Regions from separate parts of the Roseibium sp. MMSF_3247 genome, predicted to be linked through region 1. Evidence: riboswitches for the same ligand, from Rfam matches in the RefSeq annotation. Region 1 holds a riboswitch; the other holds the start of a gene.
What was found. Region 1 has a riboswitch for cobalamin ahead of cobU (bifunctional adenosylcobinamide kinase/adenosylcobinamide-phosphate guanylyltransferase). Riboswitches for the same ligand answer to the same signal wherever they lie in the genome.
Positions count from the first base shown of each region.

Region 2: linked by a shared signal. The riboswitch ahead of RBB44_RS11200 (DUF1636 domain-containing protein) and the one ahead of cobU (bifunctional adenosylcobinamide kinase/adenosylcobinamide-phosphate guanylyltransferase) in region 1 are both predicted to bind cobalamin.

Region 1 is NZ_JASHII010000004.1:422,909-426,305, reverse strand. Features, by position in the region: gene cobW (cobalamin biosynthesis protein CobW) at 1-1,099, opposite strand, end outside; gene cobU (bifunctional adenosylcobinamide kinase/adenosylcobinamide-phosphate guanylyltransferase) at 1,096-1,647, opposite strand; cobalamin riboswitch at 1,681-1,913, opposite strand; tRNA gene RBB44_RS15895 (tRNA-Asn) at 2,243-2,318, shown strand; gene RBB44_RS15890 (transporter substrate-binding domain-containing protein) at 2,465-3,232, opposite strand.
Region 2 is NZ_JASHII010000003.1:171,385-174,781, reverse strand. Features, by position in the region: gene RBB44_RS11210 (ABC transporter substrate-binding protein) at 1-246, opposite strand, end outside; gene RBB44_RS11205 (ABC transporter ATP-binding protein) at 250-1,044, opposite strand; gene RBB44_RS11200 (DUF1636 domain-containing protein) at 1,041-1,436, opposite strand; cobalamin riboswitch at 1,558-1,773, opposite strand; gene RBB44_RS11195 (ABC transporter ATP-binding protein) at 1,915-2,976, opposite strand; gene RBB44_RS11190 (IclR family transcriptional regulator) at 3,005-3,397, opposite strand, start outside.

The DNA of each region.
Region 1 (3,397 bases):
GACCCGATAGAGCGCCGCGCACCGCACCCAAATCGAAACCCTTGAGCCCGATCACCACCAGTTTCCCAGCGCTCTCCGCACCTGAAGCAAACCAGGTCTCGACCCTCGGGCCCACCGCCTGAACCATGGCCGGCGCGGCCTTGCCATCCACCTGAACGGCCCCTTTGATCCGAAGAACACCTTTCAATGCCATGGCCTGAAGCACCTTCGCCTCAGCTTCCTTCAGCGACGCAAAGACCGGCGCCTCAATCACATGGCTTTCAAAGTCATCGTGGTGATGATGATCATGATGGTGGTCGTGATCGTGATGATGATCATCATGGTCATGGTGGTGGTCATCATCATCATGGTGGTGATGGTGATGCTCATGGCGGGAGGCCATGTCATCCTCAGCCGCTGAGCCGCGGCCAAGCAGAACCTCGATCGGCAAAGTGCCTTTCTCAGATGCAACGATATGCACCGCCGGGCGGACCTCTGCTGCGATCTTTTCTTGAACGCCCGCAAGAATATCGGCCGCGACCAAATCGGCCTTGTTCAGCACCACAAGATCCGCGCAGCGCAGCTGATCATGGAAAAGCTCCTCAACCGGGCTCTCATGATCCAGCGCTTCATCCGCAGCGCGCTGGGCTTCCAGCGCCTCCTCATCCAGAGCGATCCGCCCTTCGGCAAGCGCGGCTGCATCCAGGACCGTAACGACGCCATCCACAGTGACTTTTGGTTTCACCGATGGCCACGAAAAGGCCCGGACCAGCGGCTGCGGCAAGGCGAGACCGGATGTTTCGATGACGATATGCTCCGGCGGGTTCTCGCGCGCGAGCAGCATTTCCATGGTCGGCAGAAAGTCATCGGCAACCGTGCAGCAAATACAGCCGTTGGTCAGCTCCACAACTTCTTCTGCCGAACAGCTCGGGTCCGCACAGCCGTTCACCAGCGATCCGTCAAATCCCATATCGCCGAATTCGTTGACGATGAGCGCAATCCGCTTGCCGCCGGCATTCTGCAAAAGGTTGCGGATCAGGGTCGTTTTTCCCGCGCCAAGAAAACCGGTCACGATGGTTGCCGGGATTTTCTGACCAGGCTTAAGCTTAGAAGAAGTCACAATCCGATCTCCGGTTGATGCGAGGGTTTGAGAAGAAGCGGCTGTCCAGCGGCGACGAATACGACCTGATGGCACACTGAGGCGATATCCTGGTTCAAGCGGCCTTGCGCGTCCCGGAACGACCGCGACAAGCGGTTCTCCGGCACGATCCCCATGCCGACTTCGTTGGAGACAAACACACACGGCCCGGCTAGCCCCCTGGTGGCTTCAATCAAGCGCGCCGTTTCCGCAGCTATGTCCTTGTCGGAAAACATCAGGTTGGACAGCCAAAGGGTCAGGCAGTCAACGAGGAGTACCCGATGCGCGGCATTTTCGCGGCTCAGCACACCTGCGAGATCCAGCTGCTCTTCAATGGTAATCCAGGAGGGCCCGCGTTGATCCTTGTGACTGGCAATACGGTCCGCCATCTCGTCATCGAAAGCGGCACCTGTTGCGACATACACCCTTTCCAGGCTACTTCGAGCTGCAAGCCTTTCTGCAAAGGTGCTTTTTCCGGACCGGGCCCCGCCGAAAACGAGGGTAGACCGGCCATGGTCAGACTGCGTCACATGTGCCTCCCAGCCGTCCGCCCGACAGCCTTGCGGTTAAACTTTGTCGACGGCCGGTCTCCTGGCTCGCGGTTCCTTATGACCAGCACCCCTTCCCGGTCACCTTGAGAACGATGCTCAAAGATCTCCAGTGGGTCATGTGCCAGCACTCGCCGCTCACAGTTGCGGGGGCAGCTCCGGATCAATCCTCTCTGAGGACTTACCGAATTCCCGTTTCATCCGGGCTGGATCACTCCAGCACCAGAACCGTCTGTTTCCTTCCTAGCTGGAACCGCCAGCCCGCACAAGCCGGAGTGTTTAAGGCGGCAAGTCTTCTAGTCCATATGTTTGACCGCAAATTGCCATGGCCGGTCGGAAAACGCAGCGTTTTGAGTTCCGTCTTGGCGGCAATGCGGAAATACGACCGGTGAAGCGCACCTGTTAAAAACCGATAGACACAACTAGGCGTCTGAAAAATTTATAGTTTTCCACATACCTGACGAAAAAATAACGATGGAATGAAAAAAACGCATTTCAGGGCTTGGCAAATGGATAAGGGCTGCGTTATACGCATCTCCATCGACGGGGGCGGTCAAGCACTGCCCCGGCACGGTGATCCCTGATAGCTCAGTTGGTAGAGCAAGCGACTGTTAATCGCTGGGTCGTAGGTTCGAGTCCTACTCAGGGAGCCACTCTTTCCCAGAAAATATGAATGTAAACAGCTCGACGCACAATCGGTCATCAGGCACGTCCGCGATTGGGTCTTGAGCGTTCGAAAACACAAAAATCAAGGACTGACGGAAACCGCCAGCCCCGCCCTGCCATTGACTGCCGTCGATCAGTCCAGGTTCACCTTATACTCAGCTTTCAATTCCGCGACCTTGTCAGCGTTTTCGGACATCCAAGAATTAAAGTCCGCAATCAACTCCGGCTTTGTTGTCGTACTGGCATAATAGTAGTCGCGGGTATGCTTGAGATCAGGGTCGAACGCTAGCGCGTTCGGCTGCCCCATTTCCCCCAGCTGGTGCTGAATGACCGCTACGTTGGCATAAGCAGCATCGATACGGCTGTTTATGGCTTGTTTGATCAGACCATCCAGGGATTTCACTTCCGACAACTCAACGGCCCCGGAGGAGGTCAGATCGATCCAGGACCACGGCGTAAAGCCGCGCACGGTACCCAATTTCTTGACCGACCCCATTCCTTTACCGACATTGCCCGGCGTCACAGAGACCCCATCGATGTATTCGACCACCTTGTCGGAGTAGACCACCGGCTTGCCATCCTTCAAATCCGCGGACCAATAGGCATTGTCCGGATATTTGATATCGACCGTTCCTTCGACCAGGTTTTCCATCAAGCGCTTGATTGGATACGCCTCATATTTCAGCGTGTGTCCGTTATCCGACGCCCACGCATCCAGCAGCGCCCGTCCGAAACCACCATACTCCCCGCCTTCCATGGTGTAATGCGGGTAGTAGGTTAGATCTTCAACGCCAACAATTACAGTATCCGCCAACGCAACAGATGAAAGTGAAACACCCCCAACCAAAACAGCATGAATTGGTAGTAATTTTACGAATGACTTAAGATCTGCGTATTTCATGTTCCCTTACCTTTCTTGGCAAATTATCTGGAACTTGGTCTCACAACGTAATTGAGAACCCAATGAATTACGCATTTATTAATTCATATTTGGAAACAACTTTAAATTCCTTCTCGTAATTTTTGATAATCACTCCAGAAAGACAAAAAATTGGATAGGACGACA
Region 2 (3,397 bases), on a different contig from region 1:
TTCCTGGACACCTGCTCGCATTTCTTCATCAAGCGTTTTCCAGCCCGAGATGCCGGTATAGCCCACCATTCGGTCCTCAAGACCGAGGACCAGCATCATCTCTGTCAAATTCACGTCGTTGGATATGGCGCGTTGCGGTGGCGCATCGAAGGTCACCACACGGTCGCAGCTCTGGACGCTGGTTTCTGCGGCCGCAATCCCAGCAGAAAGAGCGACTGCCAAACCGGTCAGCAGTGTTTTCTTCATGAGTTAAATTCCCTGTTTTTGAATATGAAAAGTTAGATGATCATTGTTGCTTGGGGTGAGGCGCTCACGCCGGGCATCAACCTGGAAGGCCTGGGAAACAGCCGTTTCCGTCAAAACATCGGCAGGGGATCCGAACCCGAGTTGATGGCCCGATTGGAGAAGCACAACATCGTCGCATAACCCAGAAGCAAGGTTCAGATCGTGCAGCGAGGTGACGATCGTCAGGGGCAAACTGCGAATGAGATCCAGAACTTCCAGCTGATGACGGATGTCGAGGTGGTTTGTTGGTTCATCCAGGATCAACAGCCGAGGTTGTTGCGCCAAGGCGCGGGTCACCATGACACGCTGACGCTCTCCGCCTGAGAGGGTTCCAAGTTGGCGGCCGGCCAGTCCGTGCAAGTCCAGCCGGTCCAAGGCGTTCTCGATGATGTCCCGGTCATGGGCGCCTGTCGCCCCGGCAAACCCGCGCCGGTGCGGTGTCCGGCCAAGTGCCACGATCTCACCGACAGTGAGTGCAAAGTCACTTGGCTGTTCCTGCAAGACGGCGGCAATCCGCTGTGCAGTCTCGCGCGCGGAGAGGCTCCAGATGTCCTCACCGTCAACCAGAACCTGACCTGTGACCGGTCGATAAAACCGGTAAAGCAGTCTGAGCAGGGTCGTTTTGCCGGCACCGTTCGGTCCAACAATTCCAAGCACACGGCCCGCTTCAAGATGAAAGCTAGTCGATCGCAGCAGGATGTCACCATGGTGCTTTGGCGACCAAGACAGGTCTTTGGCGGTGAGGGTTGCCGCGGTCACGAAGCGCGTGCCTTCTGCTCTTCGAGTGCCGAGCCGGTGGCGGGTATCCGCGCTAGCGTAGACTTCCGCAACTTGCCTGGACGGTCGACAGACGAACACCATCCGTCGCCGAGACAGGCGTATTGTTTTGCAAACGCGACGAGATCGTCGACATCGGCCTCGGGATCAATGTCCCCGAAAAGATAGGAAGCCTTGCTCGTGCCGTGATAGGCGATCGTACACGGCCGATCGCACCCCGCCATGCAGGCGACACCTGAAACGTCGAAGGTTTCGGGCATTGTGTCGTCAGCAGCAAGTAGGGCGTTTCGGAGCCGTTCAATCAGCTCAAAACCCGGACGCGTTTCCGTGCCCTTTCGCCGGCAGGATGTGCAAACAGTTATACGATGGTTCATTTGGCCCTCCGCCACAAAGAAGGGCGCGCCAAACAAAACGACGTGGTGGCGGTGGTGACCGCTTTGCCATCATATGCTCCGAGCCGGGCGCCCCGCCCGCATCAAGTTGAAGATCCGGCGCAGCAACTGCACCGGTGATGGCAGGTCTCCTGACTCGCGGGTCGTAACTCTCCCGAACCTTCCCGGACAATGTGTCCAGTGGTGTCTTTCGGGGTCGCTCACCGCTCACAGTTGCGGGGGCAGTCACGGATTTGGTGCCTACTGGCTACGCCGCACCGTGTTCCCTTTTCATCTCGTCGGCCTTGGGCGTCTGAGAACCATCATCGCTAAAAAAGCCGATGGCTGTCGGCCGGTCAACTTAAAAAGATTGACTTGAGGCTTGTGATCACAAGCAAATTTTCAGTTTGACGCCTCGGCGTTAAAGCCACTGACTATTGACGTCTTCCATCAGAAAATTCGCAGAGCGCAAAACTTACACTCAACGGAGCCGTTGTTCGGTGTTGGCATCGAAGAAAAAGGCGTTGGCTGGATCGAACGTGATTGCAACGGTGCTGTCCGGTCTCGGGACGTCTTCGCCCTTTGTTTCAATGATGACGCGTTCTCCCGTTTGGCAAACAAGATAGGAGTACGCGACACCGCCCAGTTGTTCGGAAAGATCTACCTTCGCGCCCTCGTCCGTCTCGCTGATCACCAGATGCTGCGGGCGGAGGCCGACCAGAACCTTGTCGCCATTTTCGGGAAGTGCAACGGATGGTTCGACCGTCAAACCACCAAATGCCGGAATGGCAACGCTGCCATCTTGCACGGTCCCCTCAATGAAATTCATCGACGGTGAGCCAATAAAACCGGCGACGAACTTGTTGTCCGGATCGGAATAGAGGGTCATCGGGGAGCCGACCTGCTCGATCCGCCCGGCGCGCAGAACCACGATCTTGTCGGCTAGGGTCATAGCCTCGACCTGATCGTGGGTCACATAGATCATGGTGGCGCCGATGTCCTTGTGCAGCCGGGCAATCTCGACCCGCATATCAACGCGCAGCTCCGCATCTAGGTTCGACAGCGGCTCATCGAAAAGGAAGACTTCCGGTCCGCGAACAATGGCGCGTCCAATGGCAACACGCTGGCGCTGGCCGCCCGAAAGGGCCTTTGGTTTGCGCGCCAAATAAGGCTCGAGTTTCAAAATTCGCGCCGCTTCGCCGACCTTCTCCTTGATCTCTGCTTTCGGGTGCCCGTTCATTTTCAGCCCGAAGCCCATGTTTTCCTCGACCGTCATGTGCGGATAAAGGGCGTAGGTCTGGAACACCATTGCGACACCGCGTTCCGCCGGATCGGATTTGGTCACGTCCCTCTGGCCGATGGAAATTTTTCCGCCGGTGGTTTCCTCAAGGCCCGCAATCATGCGCAAGAGTGTGGATTTTCCGCAGCCGGACGGTCCGACAAATACACAGAACTCACCATGTTCAATCTGAAGATCGACACCGTGAATGACCTGAACCTCACCGTATTTTTTAACGGCTCCGTCTAAGGTGACACCAGACATGAAGTTCTTCTCCCCTCCCTGGGAACAATTATCCTGGAAACTGCCAGTCCGAGACAGCTGCGGCAATTTCAGATGCAGCCTTCAAAAGCGCAGGCTTCGCTTCGTTCAATTCATCAAGGCTTTTGCGCCGGGTGGATGTTGTCACCGAAAGCGCGCCAATCGGACGGCCCTTTGGTGACAAGATCGGTGCTGCGATACAGATGATTTCCGGCTCATGCTCTTCCCGGTCGTAAGCAATTCCCTCTTGGCGGATAGTGTCCAAATCAGCACGCAGAGAGGCTTCGTCGGCCAGCGTTGCCGGGGTGTAGCGATAGAAGGATTGTTTGGCGATCACCTGATCGAGTTCACCTGGCTCGAGAAACGCCATCAGGACCTTGCCGACCCCCGTGCAGTATCCAGGGCCGACCTTTCCCGCTTGGGA